2 regions of the Pseudomonas sp. Q12-87 genome follow, and region 2 is predicted to be linked to the other one. Evidence: predicted binding sites of a transcription regulator. Region 2 holds the regulator's gene; the other holds the start of a gene.
The links. The regulator FliA, encoded in region 2, starts transcription of late flagellar genes. The targets are predictions, from matches to a motif close to CTAAAGTTTNNNNNNNNNNNGCCGNTAA.
Positions count from the first base shown of each region.

Region 1: the regulator FliA is predicted to act here: its motif matches at 2,117-2,144, upstream of AD663_RS26025 (methyl-accepting chemotaxis protein).

Region 1 covers NZ_LHVI01000036.1:10,322-17,672, forward strand. Annotated here, with positions in the region: partial or broken gene AD663_RS29750 (methyl-accepting chemotaxis protein) at 154-1,212, shown strand; gene AD663_RS29755 (methyl-accepting chemotaxis protein) at 1,354-2,067, shown strand; gene AD663_RS26025 (methyl-accepting chemotaxis protein) at 2,185-4,089, shown strand; gene AD663_RS26030 (IS4 family transposase) at 5,078-6,379, opposite strand; gene AD663_RS26035 (DUF6124 family protein) at 6,882-7,223, shown strand.
Region 2 covers NZ_LHVI01000024.1:179,992-187,342, reverse strand. Annotated here, with positions in the region: gene flhF (flagellar biosynthesis protein FlhF) at 1-715, shown strand, start outside; gene fleN (flagellar synthesis regulator FleN) at 832-1,662, shown strand; gene fliA (RNA polymerase sigma factor FliA) at 1,659-2,402, shown strand; gene AD663_RS19175 (chemotaxis response regulator CheY) at 2,566-2,937, shown strand; gene AD663_RS19170 (protein phosphatase CheZ) at 2,956-3,741, shown strand; gene AD663_RS19165 (chemotaxis protein CheA) at 3,772-6,030, shown strand; gene AD663_RS19160 (chemotaxis response regulator protein-glutamate methylesterase) at 6,079-7,218, shown strand; gene AD663_RS19155 (flagellar motor protein) at 7,218-7,351, shown strand, end outside.

The DNA.
Region 1 (7,351 bases), on a different contig from region 2:
CAGCGGCCACCCGTCGCGCCGGATTGCAACCCATTCGCAGCCACGCAATAACAGGCTCGCCAAGGAAGTCCTGCCGACCAACGCCCTACAGATCACAGCCAAATGGTCGATACGTTTTCTACAAAACCTATAAAAAGGCTCGAGGGACATATCATGTTCAGTTGGCTGACCGAAAAGCTGGGAAACGTAAGCGTCAATCGCAAACTGGGCTTTGGTTTTGGCCTCGTCTTGCTCCTCACCCTCCTGAGCACCTTCGCCGGCTGGAACAGCCTGAGCAGCGTGATCAGCCGCGCCGACAAACAGGCTTCCATCGCCAGTCTCAATGAGTTGGCCAAGGACCTGCGAGTCGCCAGTCTCGACTATGAAATGCGGCGCGGCGAACAAGGGCCGACAGCCGTCAACGAGTTCATGGGCAAGCTTCAGGAGAGCATCCAAGCTGCCCTCAAACGGTTTGTGCGTCCGGCGGATCAGGAGTTGCTGAATCAGCAACTGGCTAACCTCGATGAATACAAACGCGCCTTTACCGACCTGACACAAGCGACGCAGAACCGCGAATCGGCCCGATCCAAGCTTGGCGCCAACGCCGACAACGCCGTCGCCAAAGTGGCAAGCGTCGAAAATGCCTTGCGACAAGGCGACAGCGTCCCGCAATTCGACAGCGTGGTCGAGCTGAGCAAATTGCTCCAGCAAGCGCGCTACCAAGTTCGTGGCTACACCTATAGCGGCAAGGCCGATGCCGAGCAGCCAGCGCTGGATGCCATCGATAATGTCTTGAAAAACCTCGAAAGCCTGCCGGGCAAGCTCCCGGAACACACTTCCAACCTGCAACAAGCCACCGAATCGATGAAGGCTTATCGCGCGGCCGTCAGTCAGTTCCGCGAGTCGCAGGTTGCCAGCACCTCAGCCCTCAAGAAAATGCTCGATCAGGATGCCCGCCTCAATGAGCTGAACAGTAATTTGACTGCCTCACAGATTGAGAAACGCAACGAGGAGACGGATCAAGCGAAACAAACACTGATCGTCGTCACCGTCCTGGCGCTGGCGTTTGGCCTGATGGCCGCATGGATTATTACCCGGCAGATCGTTGTTCCCCTGCAACAGACCCTGGTTGCCGTCGAACGTGTCGCCTCCGGGGACCTGAGCCACAACCTGGTGGTCACCCGTCGTGACGAAATGGGCCAATTGCAAGGCAGCCTGCAGCGAATGGTGATCAGCCTGCGGCAACTGATCGGAGGTATCAGCGACGGCGTCACGCAAATCGCCAGCGCCGCCGAACAGCTTTCGACCGTCACCGAGCAGACCAGTGCCGGGGTCAACAGCCAGAAAGTGGAGACCGACCAGGTTGCCACGGCCATGCACGAAATGACCGCCACGGTGCAGGAAGTGGCGCGTAACGCCGAGGAAGCCTCCGAAGCCGCCGTCGCGGCGGACCAGCAGGCGCGTGAAGGCGAAAAAGTAGTCGGCGAAGCCATCGTCCAGATCGAGCGCCTGTCCAAGGAAGTGGGCAATTCCACCGAAGCCATGGGCCATCTCAAACGCGAGAGCGACAAGATTGGTAGCGTGCTGGACGTGATCAAGTCCGTCGCCCAGCAAACCAACCTGCTGGCCCTCAACGCCGCCATCGAAGCGGCCCGGGCCGGTGAGGCCGGGCGTGGTTTCGCGGTGGTGGCCGACGAAGTTCGCAGCCTGGCCCAGCGTACCCAGAAGTCCACCGAAGAGATCGAGGAGCTGATCCTCGGCCTGCAATCGGGCACCGAACAGGTGGCGACCACCCTGGACAACAGCCGCAACCTGACCGACAGCAGCGTCGAACTGACCCGCCGCGCCGGCGGCTCGCTGGAAAATATCACCCGTACCGTCTCGGCGATCCAGGCGATGAACCAACAGATCGCCGCCGCCGCCGAGCAGCAGAGTGCCGTGGCCGAAGAGATCAACCGCAGCGTGGTAAACGTGCGCGATGTGTCCGAACAGACTGCCGCCTCCAGTGAGGAAACGGCTGCGTCCAGTGCTGAACTGGCGCGACTGGGGGTGCATTTGCAAACGCTGGTAGGACGCTTCAAGGTCTAACTTTAAAAACACGCATACTTGGCCCAACGGTGCATCTGACGCCTATTTCCTTTAGATCCGTACCAACCGGCCGATATAACTCCCAGCATATAAATTCAACGCTGCAGGAGTAACGGTATGTTCCGATGGCTGGGTAACGTTGGCGTCAACCGCAAACTAGGTTTCGGCTTCGGCCTGGTGCTCTTCCTGACCGTGATGATCGCCTTCACCGGTTGGAGCGGCTTGGGTAACGTGATCAGCCGTGGCGACAAGCTGGGCTTCATTGCCAGCCTGAACGATTTGAGCAAGGACCTGCTCCAGGCCAGCGACGACTACAACACCACCCGTGGTGAAAAAGGACCGCAACAGGTCAATGACCTGTTGGGCAAGCTCGACGCCGGGCTGAAGACCGCTCGCCAGTTGATCGAACAACCGGCCGATGTGGCCCTGATCGACCAGGAACTGGCCGCAGTCGCTGAATACAAGAGCGCTTTCGCCATGATGGCCCAGGCCACCGTCAACCGCGAAGATGCCCGCAGCAAACTCGGCGCCAGCGCCGACAACGCCGTGGCCCGCGTTGGCGATGTGGAACAGGCACTGCTGCAAGGCGGCGATATCGCGCTGTTCAATAGCGTGGTGACCCTGAGCAAGGCTGTTCAGCAGGCGCGCTATCAGGTCCGCGGCTACACCTACAGCGGTAAGAGCGAAGCGCAGCAACCGGCGATCGTGGCCATCGACACGGTCCTCAAGCTGCTCGCACGCCTACCGGACCAATTGCCCGAGGAGCACGCCGCCAACCTGCAACAGGCTAGCGACTCGTTCAATCTCTATCGCGCGGCGGTCGCCCAGTTCCGTGACTCGCAGATCGAGAATGGTGCCGCACTCCAACGCATGACCGAGCAAGGCCAGGTGCTGATTGACGCCAGCCAGAAGCTGACCGTGTCGCAGACGGCTGTGCGTGATCATGATGCTGCCCAGGCCAAGACTGTCTTGATCACAGCCGCCGCGCTGGCCCTGTTGTTCGGCGTCATCGCGGCCCTGCTCATCACCGGACAGATCGTCGGCCCGCTCGGCGAGACCTTGAAGGTGGCTGAACGCGTAGCCGCAGGCGACCTGACCCACAACCTCACCTCCGACCGCCGCGACGAGCTTGGCCAGCTACAACGCGCCATGCAGAGCATGACCGTGGGTCTGCGGCAATTGATCGGCGGCATCAGCGAAGGCGTCACGCAAATCGCCAGCGCGGCCGAACAACTCTCCGCCGTTACCGAACAGACCAGCGCCGGGGTCAACAGCCAGAAGGTGGAAACCGACCAAGTCGCCACCGCCATGCACGAGATGACCGCCACGGTGCAAGAAGTGGCGCGCAATGCCGAGGAGGCTTCCGAAGCGGCCGTCGCGGCAGACCAGCAGGCCCGCGAAGGCGAAAAAGTGGTCGGCGAAGCCATTGCCCAAATCGAACGCCTGGCCCTCGAAGTGGGTAATTCCACCGCAGCAATGGGCGACCTGAAGCGCGAAAGCGACAAGATCGGCAGCGTGCTGGACGTGATCAAGTCCGTGGCCCAGCAAACCAACCTGCTGGCCCTCAACGCCGCCATCGAAGCAGCCCGGGCCGGTGAAGCCGGGCGAGGTTTCGCGGTAGTGGCCGACGAGGTCCGGAGCCTGGCCCAACGCACCCAGAAGTCCACCGAAGAAATCGAAGAACTGATTGTCGGCCTGCAGTCGGGCACTGAGCAGGTCGCGGCCATCATGGATAACAGCCGTAGCCTGACTGACAACAGTGTCGAACTGACCCGTCGGGCGGGTGGTTCACTGGAAAACATCACCCGCACGGTCTCGGCCATTCAGTCGATGAACCAACAGATCGCCGCGGCGGCCGAGCAGCAGAGTTCGGTGGCTGAGGAGATCAATCGTAGTGTGCTGAATGTGCGTGATGTGTCGGAGCAGACGGCGTCGTCCAGCGAGGAAACGGCCGCTTCGAGTGCTGAGCTGGCGCGGTTGGGGGGGCATTTGCAGGCGTTGGTGGGGCGGTTTCGGGTTTGATGCCTGAGGGGGCGGCTCACACCGTGGCGAGGGAGCTTGCTCCCGCTGGGTGACGCAGTCGCCCTTTTGGTATTGTGTGTATATCCGTTTCTGCGGTGACGGCGAACTTGGTTTCGCCCTTACGGCGACTCACTTTCGAAAAGCGCGAAAGTAAGCAAAGCGCTTCTGCCCCACCACTCGGTGCCTCGCCTAGGCTCGGCATGCCCTCACTCCGGCATTGCTCCGTGGGCCCGCCGCGAAGGGCCATCCATGGCCCAGCGCGGCTAACCCGGCATCCATGCCGGGTTGCCCACTGCGCAATGCCTGCGTTCGGCCAGCGTGGTTAACGGGGCGCCCGAGATCAACGTCCACCGCGAGGCGGCCTAGTAGCCGACCTGGTTCTTGATGGGGACCGCATTCCTCCTGTGGGAGCGGGCTTGCCCGCGAAGAGGCCGGCACATCCAACATCATCGCAAACTGACACACCGCCATCGCGAGCGAGCTTGCTCCCACATTCAACCTCCAGGGAAAACAAAATTCATGTCCAACACAGCCCCCCTGTGGGAGCGAGCTTGCTCGCGATGAGGCCGGCAGCCCAACATCTATGTGACTGAACCACCGCCTTCGCGAGCAAGCCCGCTCCCACAGTTGGATCGGGGTACACCCGCAAGAGACAGGCCGGCTACTGGCGCCTTCGCGGGCAAGCCCGCTCCACAGGAGAAACACAGTCCCACCCAAACCAGGTCGGCTACTAGGCCGCCTCGCGGCGGACGTTGATTTCGGCGCCCCGTTAACCACGCTGGCCGAACGCAGGCATTGTGGAGTGGGCATCCCGGCATGGATGCCGGGATAGCCGCGCTGGGCCATGGATGGCCCTTCGCGGCGGCCCACGGAGCAATGCCGGAGTGAGGGCATGCCGAGCCTAGGCGAGGCACCGAGTGGTGGGGCAAAAAGCGCTTTGGTTACTTTCGCGCTTTTCGAAAGTGACCCGCTGTAAGAGCCAGCCCTTTCAAGGTCTTTTGATTTTAGCTGCCTTGAGCACCCGATCCGTTGACACGTGGGCATTCGCGGCTTTGCCTTCCAGCCACTCCTTTGACTTGGGCACTTTCGGGCCTCGTTTGCTCTTGGCGACCGCTTTGGGCTGGATATTTCGAGCGAGTGCAAGCAGGTACTGAGTCAGTCCTGCAGCGGGGATCGGGATGCATAGATATTCTGGCAAGGCTATTTGCATCCCCTCGTAACCGCTGCGTACCTGTACCGTTAGGTGATAAATCGATGCTTCCCAATCGTCGGGCAGGGTCTGGCGATGAGCCTGCTCGACGCTGCGTTTGAGCACGGCCAGAACGTTGTAAGCCAACACGGCCGACGCAAATCCCAGCAGGGCTGCTTTAGGGTTGCCCAAGGTTTCGATTTCACTGTCCAACACCGCTTCCAGGCGCTGGAACATCCCTTCGATGCTCCAGCGACGGCGGTACAAATCGGCGATTTGCTCAGCACTGATAGAGTCGGGCAAGTTGCTCCAGAACAGCAGCGTGGTATCGCCGGATTCGGTGGGTTTTTGCAGGTTCAGTTCGACTCGTCGCCACTGGCGTCCACCTTTTACTTCGATGATTTGCTCGCGCACGCTGCCTGCCGCGACCGCGACAGGCACCTGCCAGACGCTTTCCTTAAGCAGGCGTGGATGTTTGCTCTGTTCGCGAATGATGAACGAGGCCCCGGTATCTTCGCAGGCCTCCATGACCGGGAGCGTGCAGTAGAGTCGGTCAGCCATCCACAGTTGTCCCGTACAGGCCTTTTCCAGCAAGGGCAGCACGCTGACGCGCTCGCTGGCATAGGCATCTTCACAAGGCTGAAGATCAACGACCTGATCCAGGTCGGGGTCGTAAACCACAACGGAAAAACCAGGCCGGGCGGCGCCGCGTTCACGGCGCAAAGCGCCCAGACGCTTTTCGCTGGAAGGCAGGTGGTTACCGTCAACGACCCGTAGTTGCCAGCCAGGCAAAATGGCTGAGTGCCCCAGTTCTTTTACCGTCGGTGCCAAACGCTCTGCGCTGCCGGTGACTAGGGCGCGCAGTAGCGCAGGCTCTGTGCGGCTGACCTTGTCATATAGCGCCGCCAAGCTGACAGGAAGGTCTTCCATCTGCCGCGCGGCGGCATGCAGCGAGGGTCGCAAGCCCAATGAAACAAGGGACATCAGTTCAACGATGGTTGAAAACAAAAGCTCACGTGGGTACTGCCGCTGACGGTGTTCTTCGAACACCTGATCGACCCATTCAGCAGGAACAGCCTGCTCCAATATCACTCTGGTCATGACACTGGCCGGTGCTTTTTTCTCAAACCGTGCTAGAACCTCTGCCCACATCGCTTTCGTCCACCCTGACTGGAGTTTTGCGGGATTTTATCAAAGACCTTGAAAGGGCTGGCTGTAAGAGCGGAACCCTAAGTAGCCGTTACCTAAATAACGGATATACACACGAAATTTGCCCTTCAGCACAGGGCTACACAGCCTTGCGCCATTGCCTACAACTACGCCAGAATCCGCCGGCTTGTGCGCCTTGGGCCTGGGCTCTAACGTTTGCGGGTCGCTGTCAGTTCAGCGATCGGGTTTAGCAGCCTGGACAATCCTAGACGCACGCTCTCCACATACGTGAGCAGGCTTTCGAGCCTTGCACAGTTATGTCATGGCGGTTGTGCGTGGGAGACCTACGGGTCTGCCGGGTTCTAGGGTCCCGGTCTGCTAACCCGCGTACAGTCGCCACCCTTCTCGTTTAGCAGCGAAATCTGGCGGCTCCACTACCCTAGGAGCGTCAACCATGTTCAAGGCCACACCCAACCCACCAGAACCCGAAACCGACCCCAAGAAACTCCAGGAAGCCACCGACCGCGCGCTCGATTTCTACCTCAAACCCAAACAGCCCCAATCCGAGAACGAACAGCCGCAGGGGCCGCTCTTTACCGTCGTGAACGGCATCGACACCGAAAGCCTCCTAGCCAACCTCAGCGAAACCCTGGCCTCAGCCGATGCCATGGTCAGCGACCTGGCATTCGACCTGGAAGGCTCACGACGCCATGTAGCCCTTGGCATCCAGCAACTGATCGAGCTAAGCGGCTTGCTGGCGAACCGGGTGCTGGATAACGTCAACACACCAGCCTGACCGCACCACACAATGTGGCGAGGGAGCTTGCTCCCGCTCGGCCGCGCAGCGGACGCCAAAAAGCGAGGGCGGCTGCGCCCCCCAGCGGGAGCAAGCTCCCTCGCCACAGGTCGTGTTCACAACAGCGC
Region 2 (7,351 bases):
GCACCTGGCACGCATGATTGCCACACCGGAAGTCGAGCCGCTGGAAGAGGGCGGTGTGATTGCCATGGTCGGTCCTGCCGGCATGGGCAAGACCACCACCTTGGCCAAGCTCGCCGCCCGTTATGTTCTCAAGTACGGCGCCCAGAGCATCGCCCTGGTGAGCATGGACAGTTTCCGCATCGGTGCCCAGGAGCAACTCAAGACCCTGGGCCGGATCCTCAATGTGTCGGTGACCCATGTGGATCCGGGCCAATCCCTGGCCCAGGCGCTGGAGCCATTGCTGCGCAAGCGCGTCGTGCTGATCGATACCGCCGGCCTGCAAGCCAGCGATCCGGCCCTGCGCATGCAGCTTGAAAGCCTGGCCGGGCGTGGTATCAAGTCGAAAAATTATCTCGTGTTGGCAACCACCAGCCAGAAACAGGTTCTAACCGCCGCATACCACAGCTACAAGCGCTGCGGGCTGGCCGGCTGCATCCTGACTAAGCTGGATGAAACGGCAAGCCTGGGCGAGGTGTTGAGCCTGGCGATCGGCCATGAACTGCCGGTGGCTTACCTGACCGACGGGCCGCGGATCCCGGATGATTTGCATCTGCCGCGCCGTCATCAACTGGTCAGCCGTGCCGTGAGTGTGCAAATGCAGGAAGAACCCAGCGAAGAAGCCATGGCTGACATGTTCGCTGATATCTACCACAGCCCGACCAAGCAGGTCGGCTGAGGTAATCATGAATATTTTTTGTACCTACATCGATGGTCTGCCATGCATTGTTCCGTATGTGAACGCGCAGCCAGTAATGTGGCCTCCGTCTAAGTAAGACAAGGTAAAGAACGAACATGGGCAGCATGCATCCCGTACAGGTGATCGCGGTGACCGGCGGCAAAGGTGGCGTCGGGAAGACTAACGTGTCAGTGAACTTGTCCCTGGCTCTGGCAGAGCTTGGCCGACGGGTCATGCTGCTGGACGCCGACCTGGGCCTGGCGAACGTCGACGTGCTGCTGGGGCTCACACCCAAGCGCACCCTGGCGGACGTCATCGAAGGCCGTTGCGAACTTCGCGATGTGCTCTTGCAAGGGCCCGGCGGGATTCGCATCGTGCCGGCAGCCTCCGGCACCCAGAGCATGGTTCACCTGACCCCGGCCCAGCACGCGGGCCTGATCCAGGCCTTCAGCGACATCGGGGACAACCTCGATGTGCTGGTGATCGACACCGCAGCCGGCATCGGCGACTCGGTCGTCAGTTTCGTCCGCGCCGCCCAGGAGGTATTGCTGGTGGTCTGCGACGAGCCGACGTCCATCACCGACGCCTATGCCCTGATCAAGTTATTGAACCGCGACTACGGCATGAACCGCTTCCGTGTCCTGGCCAACATGGCCCAGAGCCCTCAGGAAGGACGCAACCTGTTCGCCAAGTTGACAAAGGTCACGGATCGCTTCCTGGACGTCGCCCTACAATACGTCGGCGCCGTGCCTTACGACGAAAGCGTACGTAAGGCTGTCCAGAAGCAACGTGCCGTCTATGAAGCCTTTCCACGTTCCAAATGCGCGCTGGCGTTCAAGGCAATCGCCCAGAAGGTCGATACCTGGCCACTGCCGGCCAACCCACGCGGGCATCTGGAATTTTTCGTCGAGCGTCTCGTGCAACAAACAGCAGGGCCCGTGTTATGACAGCCAGCGGTTACAACCATCTCTACAAGAAATCGGCACGGGACGCCCAATACGAACTGATCGAGCGTTACGCGCCCCTGGTCAAGCGCATCGCCTATCACTTGCTGGCCCGGTTGCCGGCCAGTGTCCAGGTCGAGGACTTGATCCAGGCGGGCATGATCGGTTTGCTTGAAGTGTCGAACAAATATGACGCGAGCAAGGGTGCCAGTTTCGAGACCTATGCCGGTATCCGCATTCGCGGCGCAATGCTCGATGAAGTCCGCAAGGGTGATTGGGCACCGCGTTCGGTGCATCGCAATACCCGCATGGTCAGTGATGCCATTCGTGCAATTGAAGCTAAAACCGGGCGTGACGCTAAAGATCACGAGGTTGCGGCCGAACTCCAGTTAAGTCTCGATGATTATTACGGGATTTTGAACGATACCTTGGGCAGTCGCCTGTTCAGTTTCGACGACCTGTTGCAGGACGGCGAACACGAAGGACTGCACGAGGACGGCGCGAGTGCTCACATGGAGCCGTCGCGTGACCTGGAAGATGAGCGTTTCCAGAGCGCGCTGGCGGATGCGATTGCCAATTTGCCGGAGCGTGAGCGACTGGTCTTGGCGCTGTACTACGACGAAGAGCTGAACCTCAAGGAAATCGGTGAAGTCCTGGGGGTCAGCGAATCGCGGGTCAGCCAGTTACACAGCCAGTGCGCGGCCCGTTTGCGGGGGCGTTTGGGGGAGTGGCGAGCGCGCTGACAGGCAGTGTGGAGACATGGCAAGACAGGTATGGCGTGCGCCGTACCAGTCGTCATTCGTTGTGCTCCGTACCGTTGTCGAGTGTTGTGCCGGATTGATTGAAATGGCGCGTTCAGGTGCTGGACGCGTTTAAGACTGCTTGGAGGTCGAATTGGACAAGAACATGAAAATCCTCATCGTTGATGACTTCTCAACGATGCGGCGGATCATTAAGAACCTGTTGCGTGACCTTGGGTTCACCAACACGGTCGAGGCCGACGATGGCACTACTGCCATCCCGGTCCTCAACAGCGGGAGCATCGACTTTCTGGTGACTGACTGGAACATGCCCGGCATGACCGGTATCGACTTGCTGCGCCACGTGCGCGCCGATGAAAAACTCAAGCACCTCCCGGTGCTGATGGTCACCGCCGAAGCCAAGCGCGAGCAGATCATCGAAGCGGCCCAGGCCGGTGTGAACGGCTACGTGGTCAAACCCTTCACGGCCCAGGCGTTGAAAGAGAAGATCGAAAAAATCTTTGAACGCATCGGTTAACGGCGCCACGGGGGAGCTATGGATAACGAATCTTCAATGGGCGATTTCGAATCGACCCTGAAAAAACATGCCCGCGAACTGGTCGACAGCCTTGAAAAGGGCCGCTTCGGTGATGCGGTTCAAATGATTCATGAGCTCAACCAGACCCGCGATCGTGGTCTGTACCAGGAAGTCGGCAAGCTCACCCGTGAACTGCACAGTGCGATCGTCAATTTCCAGATCGACCCGCACATGCCGCAGGCCGAGGAAGTCTCGCAGATCACTGACGCCACCGAGCGCCTGGGTTATGTGGTCAAGCTCACCGAGGCCGCGGCCAACCGCACCATGGACCTGGTGGAAAGCGCTACCCCGTTGGTCAATGGACTGAGCGAAGAAGCCCAGGCCCTGAGCACCGACTGGGGCCGCTTCATGCGCCGCGAAGTGGGTGCCGAGGAGTTTCGCGAACTGGCCCGTCGAGTCGACGGTTTCCTGACGCGCAGCAGCACCGAGAACCGTGCGGTGGCGAGCAACCTCAATGACATTCTGCTGGCCCAGGACTATCAGGACCTGACAGGCCAGGTAATCAAGCGTGTGACCCAACTGGTCACCGAAGTGGAAAGCAATCTGCTCAAACTGGTGTTGATGGCCAGCCAGGTCGACCGCTTTGCAGGCATCGAACACGACCGTGAAGCGATACTTGCTGAAAAAGATCCACAAAAACATCTCTCTCAGGGTGAAGGTCCGCAGATTCATGCCGATAAAAGAGAAGACGTTATGTCCGGTCAGGACGATGTGGACGATTTGCTGTCCAGCCTTGGATTCTGAGTTTTAGCCCTGTTTTAGGAGCAGCCACTAATGAGCTTCGGCGCCGATGAAGAGATCCTTCAGGATTTCCTGGTTGAGGCCGGCGAGATTCTAGAGCAACTGTCTGAGCAACTGGTCGAGCTGGAAAGCCGACCGGATGATGCAGATCTGCTCAATGCAATTTTTCGCGGTTTCCACACTGTAAAAGGAGGCGCCGGCTTCCTCCAGCTCAATGAGCTGGTGGAGTGCTGCCACATTGCCGAAAACGTGTTCGACATCCTGCGCAAGGGTGAGCGACGCGTCGATTCGGAATTGATGGACGTGGTGCTTGAAGCGCTGGATGCGGTCAACAGCATGTTCAGCGAAGTGCGTGAGCGCTCGCCGATTACCCCGGCCACCCCTGAGTTGCTTGCCGCGCTGTCGCGCCTGGCCGAGCCGCAATCGGCTGACGCCGCACCGGTGGTCGAGACGATCGTTGAAGAACCGGTCGCCGAAGCATCGGGTGACATCACCGATAATGAATTCGAACAACTGCTGGACTCGCTGAACGCCGTCAAGGCCGAGGCCGAGGCACCAGCCGCTCCTGTCGCCCCTGCTGCGCCGGCGGCCTCTGCTGCTGGCAGCGATGAAATCACCGACGCTGAGTTCGAGTCACTGCTCGATCAGTTGCATGGCAAGGGCCAGTTCGCGGTCGATGCCGTCGTTCCTGCGGCAGCCCCGGCGACCCCAGCCGCGCCGAAAGCGGCCGGCGACAACTCCGACATCACCGATGATGAATTCGAAGCGCTGCTCGATCAGTTGCACGGCAAGGGCACCTTTGCCGTTGACGCGCTGGATTCGGCCATCGCTTCCGCGCCGACTCCGGCCAAGCCTGCCGCTGCTGCGGCCGGCAGCGACCTGATCAGCGACCACGAATTCGAGTCGCTGCTCGACGAGCTGCACGGCAAAGGCAAGTTCAGCGAAGTCGGTACGGCTTCTGTTGCGCCCGCCGCCACCGTCGCACCCGCGGCCAAGGCAGCGCCTAAACCCGCCGCCAAGGCACCGGAGCCGAAAGCCGAGGCCCCCAAGCCTGCCGCTGCAGCTGCCCCGGCGCCGGCCCGTGCCCCTGCGGCTGCGCCGGCGGAAAAACCCGCCAGCGAAGCCGAGACCACTGTGCGGGTCGACACTGCGCGCCTGGACGAGATCATGAACATGGTCGGCGAACTGGTGCTGGTGCGTAACCGCCTGGTTCGCCTGGGCCTCAACAGCCAGGACGAAGCCATGTCCAAGGCCGTGTCGAACCTCGACGTGGTCACGGCCGACCTGCAGACCGCCGTCATGAAGACGCGGATGCAGCCGATCAAGAAAGTCTTCGGGCGCTTCCCGCGCCTGGTTCGTGACCTGGCTCGCCAGCTCAAGAAAGAAATCAATCTGGAACTGGTGGGCGAAGAGACCGACCTGGACAAGAACCTTGTCGAGGCCCTGGCCGACCCATTGGTCCACTTGGTGCGCAACTCGGTCGACCACGGTATCGAAGAGCCGGCTGACCGCGAAGCGATGGGCAAGCCCCGCAGCGGCAAGGTCATCCTGTCGGCTGAACAGGAAGGCGACCACATCCTGTTGTCCATCTCCGATGACGGCAAGGGCATGGACGCTGATGTCCTGCGCGGTATCGCCGTGAAGAAAGGCCTGATGGACAAGGACGCGGCGGACCGGCTCAGCGAGTCGGATTGCTTTAACCTGATCTTCGCACCAGGCTTCTCGACCAAGACCGAAATTTCCGACGTCTCCGGACGTGGCGTGGGCATGGACGTGGTGAAAACCAAGATCGCCCAGCTCAATGGCACCATCAACATCTACTCGACCAAGGGCAAGGGCTCGAAGATCGTCATCAAGGTCCCGCTGACCCTGGCGATCATGCCAACCCTGATGGTGATGCTGGGCAACCAGGCGTTCGCCTTCCCGCTAGTCAACGTCAACGAGATTTTCCACCTCGACCTGTCGCGCACCAACGTGGTGGACGGCCAGGAAGTGGTGATCGTGCGGGACAAGGCACTGCCGTTGTTCTACCTCAAGCGCTGGCTGGTCAGCTCTGCGGCTCACGTGGAACAGGGCGAAGGCCATGTGGTGATCCTTTCGGTGGGCACCCAGCGGATCGGCTTTGTCGTCGACCAGTTGGTGGGCCAGGAAGAAGTGGTCATCAAGCCGTTGGGCAAGATGCTCCAAGGCACCCCGGGCATGTCCGGCGCCACCATCACCGGCGACGGCCGCATCGCGTTGATTCTCGATGTGCCAAGCATGCTCAAGCGCTACGCCGCACGGCGTATTTGATTCAAGACAGGCGTGGCCCAGAGCCGCGCCTCGTCTAACGGAGTGTTTATGGTAGTTAAAGTCCTGGTGGTGGATGATTCGGGGTTCTTCCGCCGCCGCGTCTCGGAAATTCTTTCGGCTGACACAACGATTCAGGTCGTCGGTACGGCGACCAACGGCAAAGAGGCGATCGATCAGGCGCTGGCCCTCAAGCCAGACGTGATCACCATGGACTACGAGATGCCGATGATGGATGGCATCACGGCAGTGCGACATATCATGCAGCGCTGCCCGACCCCCGTATTGATGTTCTCCTCCCTGACCCATGAAGGCGCCCGGGTGACCCTCGATGCGCTGGACGCCGGGGCGGTGGATTTCCTGCCGAAGAATTTTGAGGACATTTCCCGCAATCCGGACAAGGTCCGGCAATTGTTGTGCGAAAAGGTCCATAGCATTTCCCGCAGCAACCGGCGTGTCTCCGCCTACAGCGCACCGACGCCTGCACCTGCTGCAGCGCCAAGCCCTGTATCGACCCCGGTTTCCTCGAGCAGCTTCAATCCGGCACCGGTGCGCAGCGCTCCGGCCCCCGCGCCTGCTCGCCCGGCGCCGGCACCCGCCAGCACGTCGTCACCGGCACCCAAGCGCAAGGCCTACAAGCTGGTTGCCATCGGTACGTCCACGGGTGGCCCGGTGGCGCTGCAACGGGTCCTGACCCAATTGCCGGCCAATTTCCCGGCCCCCATCGTGCTGATCCAGCACATGCCGGCGGCGTTTACCAAGGCGTTCGCGGAGCGGCTGGACAAGCTGTGCAACATCAGCGTCAAGGAAGCCGAGGATGGCGACATCCTGCGACCGGGCCTGGCGTTGTTGGCGCCGGGTGGCAAGCAGATGATGGTCGACGGCCGCGGCGCGGTGAAAATCCTGCCGGGTGACGAGCGCCTGAACTACAAGCCTTGTGTGGACATCACTTTCGGTTCCGCCGCCAAGTCCTACGGCGACAAGGTTCTGGCGGTGGTGCTCACCGGCATGGGCGCCGACGGTCGCGAAGGCGCGCGCCTGCTCAAGCAGGGCGGCAGCGCGATCTGGGCCCAGGATGAAGCCAGCTGCGTGATCTACGGCATGCCGATGGCTATCGTGAAAGCGGATCTTGCCGACGCGGTGTACGGGTTGGACGATATCGGCAGGCACCTGGTCGAGGCGTGCCTGTAATGGATGTGCTCAGCCTGATTGGCATCATCATGGCGTTCGTCGCCATCATTGGCGGCAACTACCTGGAAGGCGGTCACCTGGGGGCGTTGGCTAACGGCCCGGCCGCCTTGATCGTGCTCGGTGGCACCGTCGG